One region of the Vibrio sp. B1FLJ16 genome, then DNA from elsewhere that is predicted to be linked to it. Evidence: predicted binding sites of a transcription regulator. Region 1 holds the regulator's gene; each other region holds the start of a gene.
What was found. Region 1 encodes MetJ, which represses methionine synthesis genes. Its sites were predicted from a motif close to TTAGACNTNTANANGTCTAA; they were not measured.
Positions count from the first base shown of each region.

Region 2: metK (methionine adenosyltransferase) is a predicted target of MetJ. The motif match lies at 1,619-1,638, and genes of this name have one in related genera.
Region 3: metE (5-methyltetrahydropteroyltriglutamate--homocysteine S-methyltransferase) is a predicted target of MetJ. The motif match lies at 1,901-1,920, and genes of this name have one in related genera.

Region 1 covers NZ_HG992749.1:2,762,107-2,765,392, reverse strand. The annotation lists gene KHN79_RS12595 (malic enzyme-like NAD(P)-binding protein) at 1-1,098, shown strand, start outside; gene metJ (met regulon transcriptional regulator MetJ) at 1,228-1,548, opposite strand; gene KHN79_RS12585 (O-succinylhomoserine (thiol)-lyase) at 1,774-2,937, shown strand; partial or broken gene KHN79_RS12580 (bifunctional aspartate kinase/homoserine dehydrogenase II) at 2,948-3,286, shown strand, end outside.
Region 2 covers NZ_HG992749.1:2,578,990-2,582,275, reverse strand. The annotation lists gene KHN79_RS11725 (DUF2189 domain-containing protein) at 1-76, opposite strand, end outside; gene metK (methionine adenosyltransferase) at 395-1,549, opposite strand; gene tkt (transketolase) at 2,065-3,286, shown strand, end outside.
Region 3 covers NZ_HG992749.1:1,166,594-1,169,879, reverse strand. The annotation lists gene metE (5-methyltetrahydropteroyltriglutamate--homocysteine S-methyltransferase) at 1-1,722, opposite strand, end outside; gene metR (HTH-type transcriptional regulator MetR) at 1,986-2,897, shown strand; gene KHN79_RS05340 (DUF4250 domain-containing protein) at 3,137-3,286, opposite strand, start outside.

The sequences.
Region 1 (3,286 bases):
GCGCAAAATCCTGATAATGTCTATAAGTACACCGCGAAAGGTAACATGGTTGCCGTGATTTCTAACGGTACTGCTATTCTTGGTCTGGGTAACCTTGGTCCTCTTGCTTCTAAACCAGTTATGGAAGGTAAAGCGTTACTGTTTAAGCGTTTTGCAGGCCTGGATTCAATTGATATTGAAGTAAAGCACCGCACTATTGATGAGTTCGTTAATACCGTAGCGAGCATTGCTGATACATTCGGTGGCATCAACCTTGAAGATATCAAGGCACCGGACTGTTTTGAAATTGAAAAGCGTCTTATTGAGCGCTGTGACGTTCCTGTCTTCCATGATGACCAGCACGGTACAGCTATCGTTACGGCTGCAGGTATGCTCAATGCCATCGAGCTGCAAGGTAAGAAACTCGAAGAGTCGGTTATTGTGTGTCTGGGTGCCGGGGCTGCAGCGGTTGCTTGTATGGAACTGCTGATCAAGTGTGGTGCAATGCGTGAAAAGATTTATATGCTGGATCGTAAAGGCGTAATTCATACGCGTCGTGACGATCTAAACGAGTACAAACAGTTGTTTGCGAACAACACTGATAAGCGTACTTTAGAGGACGTGATTGAAGGTGCGGATCTGTTCCTTGGTGTTTCTGGTCCGAATCTTTTACCAGCCGAAGCTCTGAAGTTAATGGCAGACAAACCAATTGTTTTTGCGTGTTCAAACCCGGACCCTGAAATCAAGCCAGAGCTTGCTCATGAAGTGCGTGATGATCTTATTATGGGTACCGGACGTAGTGATTACCCGAACCAGGTTAACAACGTGCTTTGTTTCCCATTCATTTTCCGTGGTGCGCTTGATGTCCGGGCAAGTGAAATCAATGATGAAATGAAACTGGCGGCGGTTGACGCTATTCGTCAGTTGGCTAAAGAGCCAGTGCCGGAAGCGGTATTGAAAGCGGCAGGTGTAGATAAGCTGGAGTTTGGCTCTGACTACATCATTCCTAAACCAATGGATGCCCGTCTGCTGCCACGTGTTGCAAAAGCGGTCGCTCAAGCTGCTGTTGACTCAGGTGTTGCTCGTATTGAAATGCCGGAAAACTATATGTCTGCGTGATCAATATGGCTGAGTAATTAGCTGTTGTAAAACATGTACAAAAAATGGGACGCGATGGCGTCCCATTTTTTTATGTCATTTTGGTCCCAGAATCTGAATCACCATTCGTTAGATTCGTTTTGACGCTAATTACTCTTCGTCAAATGACTCAAATTCGATACCCATTTCCGTCATCAGCGCTTTCGCTTCTGTCGGGATATCATCTGGGCGATCTTTACGAAGGTCTTCATCCGTTGGAAGCGGCTGGCCTGTATACGCGTGCAGGAATGCTTCGCATAGCAGTTCGCTATTGGTTGCGTGGCGTAAGTTGTTGATCTGACGACGAGTACGCTCATCAGTTAGCACTTTTAAAACTTTCAGCGGGATAGATACAGTGATTTTTTTTACTTGTTCGCTTTTCTTTCCATGCTCAGCATACGGGCTAATGTATTCGCCATTCCAGTCAGCCATTGCGTACCTTCATATTTGTAATGGGTTAAAAATAATTGAGTTGCTGATTTTAGCTGCATTTACTGCCATAAGCAAAGACATATAGACGTCTAGAAGTGTTGACGTCTCAAAAATAGACGAGTAAAGTGACAAGAATAGTGAGGGAAATGTGCAATTCATTGAATCTGATAGTTCAGGTATAGCGCATTCCTATTTAGAAGTCACCACTTGTGAAAGGATACACCCATGAGCACCCGCAAGCCCGCGACCATTGCTGTACGCACTGGCATAGAATCTGATACTCAATATCATGCTGTCGTACCACCTATCTACCTTTCAACAAATTACGGCTTTCCTGCATTTGGGGAAGTTCCAAAGTACGATTACACCCGTTCAGGTAATCCGAACCGAGGGTTGTTGGAAAGTGCTCTGTCTGAGTTAGAGTCAGGTAAAGGGGCTGTGGTCACTAACTGCGGTACGTCAGCACTGAACTTGTGGGTTTCTGCGTTTATTGGTCCTGATGACCTGATTGTAGCGCCACATGATTGCTACGGCGGTACTTACCGTCTGTTCAACACCCGCTCTAACAAAGGCGATTTCAGGGTACTGTTTGTTGATCAATCTGACGAGCAGGCACTTGATGCCGCATTGGCGCAAAAGCCAAAACTGATTTTGTTAGAAACCCCCTCGAACCCTCTGGTTCGTGTGGTGGATATTGCTGCAGTATGTGAAAAAGCAAAACAAATTGGTGCCTTAGTCGCGGTAGACAATACTTTTTTGACACCTGTGTACCAAAAGCCTTTAGACCTTGGGGCCGACTTCGTTATTCACTCCACGACAAAATACATCAATGGTCACTCAGATGTGATTGGTGGGGTGGTGATCACCAAAACACAAGAGCATGCAGAAGAGCTGGCGTGGTGGGGCAACTGCATTGGTGCGACAGGCACACCATTTGATAGCTACATGACGCTAAGAGGTATCCGTACTTTAGGCGCACGTATGCGAGTGCATGAAGAGAGCTCCCAGCAAGTGCTGGCTTACCTGAAGAAACAGTCTTTAGTAGCAAAAATTTATCATCCGAGTCTGCCAGAACACCCGGGACATGAGATTGCTAAGAAGCAGCAATCTGGTTTTGGTTCAATGCTGAGTTTTGAGTTTGGCGGCTCAATTGAGCAGCTCAAAGCGTTTGTTAAAGAGCTGCAGTTATTCTCTCTTGCTGAGTCACTTGGTGGGGTAGAGAGCCTGATATGTCACCCAGCATCAATGACACACCGTGCGATGGGTGAGGAAGCGTTGGCAGAAGCTGGCGTCTCTCAGCAATTGCTGCGCCTTTCTGTCGGACTGGAAGATGCGCAAGATCTGATCGCTGACCTTGAACAAGCCTTTACCAAATCTGCACAGCAATAGGAGAGTACTGATGACTGTACTACGTCAGCTACATAAGTTTGGCGGTAGCAGCCTGGCAAACCCGGAGTGCTACTTACGTGTAGCGGGTATTCTCAAAGAGTACTCTAAAGAAAATGATTTGGTAGTGGTATCGGCAGCAGGTAAAACGACTAACCACTTAATTGAGTTTCTGGAAGGCTTAGACAAAGATGGCCGGATTGCCCATGAAGCTCTGCATAACTTGCGACTGTTTCAAAGCAGTCTGATTGAAGACCTGCTAGAAGGTGAAGTTCAGGAACAACTGCTTGCTTCGTTGAATGACGAGTTCAGTACATTGGCTGAGCTAACTTCCCCTCTGACCGACGCGCAA
Region 2 (3,286 bases), 180 kb from region 1:
TGGTTCTAGCGTATTCGTTATCTGGGACTTCCTTTTTCTTACCGTGGAAGTCGGATGGATTGACTGTTCTAGGCATAACTCCTCCTTGGCTTATTCCTACGCAGTTATCTAAGCAGTGACTTATACCAACCCCTGTTAGGTGTAAGTCATAAAGGATGCCTGGCTAACGTACTCCCCAAGTTTTCTGTTGTTACCCTAGCTTGCACCCGAAATGTTATCGAAACACTTTTTAACATTATTTTAACTATTGGCAGAGTTCGAACAATTTACAACTATTTGCTTAAAATTTGTTTTCGTTCGACTGAGAAATTGGATAAGGAAGAGGGCGTGGATACTGGTAAAAACAAAAAGCCCCCGCCATTAGGCGAGGGCTTGAAGATTCAAACTGGCTTTCTTATTTGATGCCAGCAAAATCGCGAAGAAGTGCTGCTTTATCAGTCGCTTCCCATGGGAATTCTTCACGACCGAAGTGACCGTATGCTGCCGTCTTCTTGTAGATTGGCTGCAGAAGGTTAAGCATTTCTTGCAGACCGTAAGGACGCAGGTCAAAGAACTGACGTACTGCTTCGATGATGATGTCGTGAGATACTTTCTCAGTACCGAACGTCTCAACCATGATTGATGTTGGATCTGCAACACCGATAGCGTAAGAAAGCTGGATTTCACAACGATCAGCCATACCAGCTGCAACGATGTTTTTCGCTACGTAACGAGCTGCGTACGCTGCACTACGGTCAACTTTTGATGGATCTTTACCAGAGAATGCACCACCACCGTGACGAGCTGCACCGCCGTATGTATCTACGATGATTTTACGACCAGTCAGACCACAGTCACCCATTGGGCCACCAATTACGAAACGGCCGGTTGGGTTGATGAAGAAGTTAGTTTCTTTGTTGATCCACTCAGCAGGAAGAACTGGCTTGATGATCTCTTCCATTACCGCTTCACGCAGATCCGGAGTAGAGATAGTGTCACAGTGCTGAGTTGAAAGAACAACTGCATCGATACCCACGATCTTACCCTGGTCGTACTGGAACGTTACCTGAGATTTCGCGTCTGGACGCAACCAAGGTAGTGTGCCGTTCTTACGTACTTCCGCTTGCTTTTCAACAAGACGGTGAGAGTAAGTAATTGGAGCTGGCATTAGCACTTCAGTTTCGTTACATGCGTAACCGAACATGATGCCCTGGTCACCTGCACCTTGCTCTTTTGGATCTGCTTTATCAACACCTTGGTTGATATCTGGCGACTGTTTACCGATTGTATTCAGTACTGCACAAGAGTTAGCATCAAAACCCATATCTGAGTGTACGTAGCCGATTTCACGAACGGTTTCACGAGTTAGCTCTTCGATGTCAACCCATGCTGAAGTCGTGATCTCACCACCCACCATTACCATACCGGTTTTAACGTAAGTCTCACATGCAACACGAGCCTTTGGATCTTGCTCTAGAATCGCGTCAAGAACCGCATCAGAAATCTGGTCTGCAATTTTATCTGGATGACCTTCTGATACTGACTCAGAAGTAAACAGGTGCTTAGCCATGTTAGCTCCACTATATCTGGTTTATAGCGGCAGCGTGATAAACGCTACCGCGTAAAAATAATAAAATATGTAGGTGTATCTACATCTAGACGGCTATTCTAAATTTGATTGCTCGAATTACAAGCTCTTTTTTGGTTTTTGTCACAACTAAACGTTTGCCTGAATTATTTAACCCGAGCACAGGCTAATTAAAGCCAGCCAGTACCACCATTTCGCCCCAGAGCTCCCTTAGAGCCACAGCAGCAGTTCAACTACTGACTTCAGATTTTGCCTGGGTTAGTCAGCAGAAATGCAGTACTGGCTATGCTGCGAGAGTAACAATTTGATATTAAAAGGCTTGCTAACTTCCTTCTCTCCTATTCAGATTATTTATTCTTTTACGAGTTTCGAAGAAATTAAATTCACAGATGCGATATTTATAAGCTTTTGGAGTGGAAAACGTTTGCACACCCTCAGGGGCTTTGAGAGAATTATGACCTATTTTTTCTTATCGCTTAACGTACTCAGGAGCAGACATGTCGTCTCGTAAACATCTTGCCAATGCAATTCGTGCTCTAAGCATGGATGGTGTTCAACAAGCTAACTCTGGTCACCCAGGTGCACCTATGGGTATGGCTGATATCGCTGAAGTTCTTTGGCGCTCTCACCTGAACCACAACCCGTCAAACCCAGAGTGGGCTGACCGCGACCGTTTTGTACTGTCAAACGGCCACGGCTCAATGCTGATTTACTCACTACTACACCTAAGTGGTTACGAGCTGTCTATCGACGATCTGAAAAACTTCCGTCAGCTTCACTCTAAGACTCCAGGTCATCCTGAGTACGGCTACGCACCAGGTATCGAAACAACTACAGGCCCTCTAGGTCAAGGTATTACTAACGCTGTTGGTATGGCCATGGCTGAAAAAGCACTGGCAGCTCAGTTCAACAAAGAAGGCCACGACATCATTGACCACTTCACCTACGCATTTATGGGTGATGGCTGTCTGATGGAAGGTATCTCGCACGAAGCATGCTCTCTGGCAGGCACGTTAGGTCTGGGCAAACTGATCGCGTTTTGGGATGACAACGGCATCTCTATCGATGGTCACGTTGAAGGCTGGTTCTCTGACGATACACCTAAGCGATTTGAAGCGTACGGCTGGCACGTAGTCCCGGCAGTCGATGGTCACGATCCTGAAGCGATCAATGCAGCTATTGAAGCGGCAAAAGCAGACCCTCGCCCAACGCTTATCTGTACTAAGACCATCATTGGTTTTGGCTCTCCAAACAAGTCAGGCTCACACGACTGTCATGGTGCTCCACTAGGTGCTGAAGAAATTGCAGCAGCACGTGAGTTCCTGGGCTGGGAACACCCTGCATTTGAAATTCCTGCGGACGTATACGCAGAATGGGATGCAAAAGAAGCTGGCGCAGCGAAAGAAGCGGCCTGGAATGAGAAATTCGACGCTTACGCAGCGGCTTACCCGGCAGAAGCGGCAGAACTCAAGCGTCGTCTAAACGGTGAACTTCCTGCTCAGTGGGAAGAGAAAGCAAGCCAAATCATTGCTGATCTTCAAGCGAACCCAGCTAACATTGCATCACGTAAAGCATCGCAAAACGCACTAGAAGCGTTTGGTGCGCTTCTACCAGAATTCATGGGCGGCTCTGCTGACCTAGCACCTTCTAACCTAACTATGTGGTCTGGTTCTAAGTCTCTGGAAGCAAATGACTTCTCAGGTAACTACATCCACTACG
Region 3 (3,286 bases), 1.5 Mb from region 1:
GGTAATGTCTTCACGTGGGAAGGTCCAACATAAAATAGTCACCGGCCCTGTCAGCATCCCTTTCATTTGTTTACTTGTCAGAGACTGGGCGTACGTCGACCACTCAACCGTGATTGGTTTTTCACGTTCGATATCCGCGACCACAATTGCTGGTTTCACACAACGTGAACCATAGCTCTGTACCCAACCAAATTTGGTCGTCTGGAAACCGGCAAGATTCTCAGCGAAGTATTCCACCATGTCATTTCGCTCTGCCTCGCCATGTACCAATACATCTAAGTCGAGTGCTTCCTGTCGTTTCACCGCATCTTCGATATGCCCTTTCAGCGCCTGAATATAATCAGACTCAGAAAGCTGACCTGAACGGTAGGCACTTCGCTGAACACGGATCTCGCCAGTCTGAGGGAATGAACCAATGGTTGTGGTTGGTAACAGAGGCAACCCTAACACTTCTGCCTGATGAGCCGCACGCTCTGCATAGGCCGCATTGCGCTGTGTAAGGGACACAGTGATCCCCTTGATACGCGCCTGCACCTGAGGCTTATTAACATGAGTCGCTGTTTTGCGCGCTTTAATTGGTTGGCTGTAAGTATCACACGCCAGAATAGCATTTTGGTCGCCATCTAAAGCTTTACCCAATAGCGCAATTTCTGTCACTTTCTGCTTAGCAAAGGCAAACCAGCTTCTCACTTCTTCGTTAAGCGTTGTTTCAAGATCAAGATCTACTGGGCTGTGCAGTAAAGAACATGAACTCGCAACCCAAAGCTTATCACCTAACTGCTCTTTGACAGGCTGCAATCGTTCTAGCTGTGCGCTTAAATCAGAGCGCCAAACATTACGCCCGTTTACAACACCAGCAGAAAGAACCCAGCCTTGTGGTAACTTAGCTACCACCTCATCTAACTGCTCAGGAGCCGCTGATAAATCCACATGTAAACCGTCAACCGGTAACTGAACTATTTTGTTTAACGTGTCCGTGACTGAGTCGAAATAAGTGGTCAGCAGAACTTTAACGTCACTTCGGATCACCTGGTAAGCGAGTTTAAACGCGTCTGCCCATTCACTTTCCAGCTCAAGCGAAAGAATCGGCTCATCGATTTGCACCCATTCAACGCCCTGACTGGCCAGCTTAGCTAAAATAGCCTGATACGCCGTGAGCAATCTTGGTAGTAATGTGAGTCGATCAAAGCCCTCTTCAACCTCTTTACCCAAGTATAGGTAGCTGAGTGGACCTAACAGAACGGGCTTCACCTTGTGCCCTGCTTTCAACGCCTCGTTCACTTCTTCAAACAGCTGAGGCCAGCTCACTTCAAACGTATCACTTTTACTGAATTCCGGAACGATATAGTGATAGTTAGTATTGAACCACTTCGTCATATCAGAAGCCGCAGAACCAGAGCAGCCACAACCAGCCTGAGACTGACCGCGCCCCACTTTAAATAACGTGTCCAAGTCAGGGAAACCAGTATCATGTCGCTTGGGTACATGCCCCAACAGCAGCGTTGTTGTAAGGACGTGATCGTACCAGGCAAAGTCGCCAGCAGTTGCAAAGCCAAGACCCGCATCAGACTGGACTTGCCAGTTCTTCGCTCGTAAGTCCGATCCAACTTGTTTCAGCTGAGCCTGATCAATCTCACCGCGCCAGTATTTTTCTAATGCAAATTTCAGTTCACGCTTTTCCCCGATGCGCGGATAGCCAAGTATGTGAGTTATTGTTGCCATTTCCCTGTTCCTTATTCAGTTTGTTTGGGTCAGAACATCTAAAACAAATCATTAAGATGTCTGGATGGCTAAACTATCTCTCTCTGTACAAAATTGAGCAAGGTTCAAATATTCAACTTGTTTATTAAAAAAATTCATAATGAAGGGGGGAAGGCGAAATAATCCTAGATCTTAAATAGTGGACGTCTAGACGTTTACATATCCACAATTTAGAGTTAAGTTAAGTAAAGTTCATGGTGAGCATTAAAGGATGAAAGAGATTCATGATAGAGCTAAAACATTTGCGTACCATCACCTCGCTTAGAGACACTGGCTCATTGACAGCAACGGCTACCGCGTTGCACTTAACGCAATCGGCGCTCTCACACCAAATCAAAGATCTCGAATCTCGTATTGGCGGGCAGCTATTCCTCAGAAAAACCCGTCCGGTCAAGTTCACGTCGGAAGGAGAGATTCTGTTGCGTCTGGCAGAAGATATCTTGCCCAAACTGGCAAAGGCGGAGAATGAACTGGCAAGTCTGAAGGAAGACGTCAATGGCCGATTACACATGGCTATCGAGTGTCACTCCTGCTTCCAGTGGCTGATGCCGGCCATTAAAGAGTATCAGCTCGCATGGCCAAGTGTGACACTGGACTTTTCATCCGGCTTCGGCTTCGAACCGTTACCCGCCCTGCTCGCCGGAGAACTGGATCTCGTCATTACTTCCGATATTCAGCCACGCTCAGAAGTGCATTACGAGCCATTGTTTGATTTTGAAATGCGCCTGATCACTGCTACAACTCATCCTCTGGCTGATAAAGCGCTTATTGAGCCAAACGATCTGGCTGACCAGACCATGCTTTCTTATCCGGTGCAAAAACAACGTCTGGACGTGGTGAAACATTTCTTACAACCTGCAGGAGTGGAGCCTGCAAAGTGGAAACAGGCAGACAATACGTTAATGCTGGTACAAATGGTATCCGCAGGATTAGGTGTGGCAGCACTGCCAAACTGGGCAATTTCGGAGTTCTCACGCCAAGGGCTGATTACTAGTAAACCGTTTGGCAACGGCTTATGGCGTCGTCTGTTTGCTGCGGTTCGTAACTCTGAGAAGGATAAACGTTATTTACAAGCTTTCTTTGCCACCGCTAAGCAGCAATGCAAAAGCCACCTTGAAGGAATCAAGATGGCTTAAATTTGATGATAAATGAAACGCAGCGTACAAACTTTATTAACCTCAGCTCGGGATAAGAAAGTCCAAAGAACTCGAAGTTTCACACAATTAATTAAGCTTGTGAGTCAGCGCTGCTATTTTAGATGGATAACAAGGCAAAATCATAAGTCAATAGCGAGTCTATTGCGGTGATTTTAACGCTGTTAGGCGCTAAAAGAGCTGTGCTGACTGGCTTAAATTATCCTGGGCTGAGGTTATTATTAGTACGCTTTGAACTGATTTGTGAGAGGGTCGTACTGGTAGCCAAGCATATCCAACTTACCTACTACCGACTCTGTATCCATTTCGTATGTCGACACCAGCTCATCAAAACTGTCACACTCTAAGCGTAGTTTTTCGTTGACGATGCC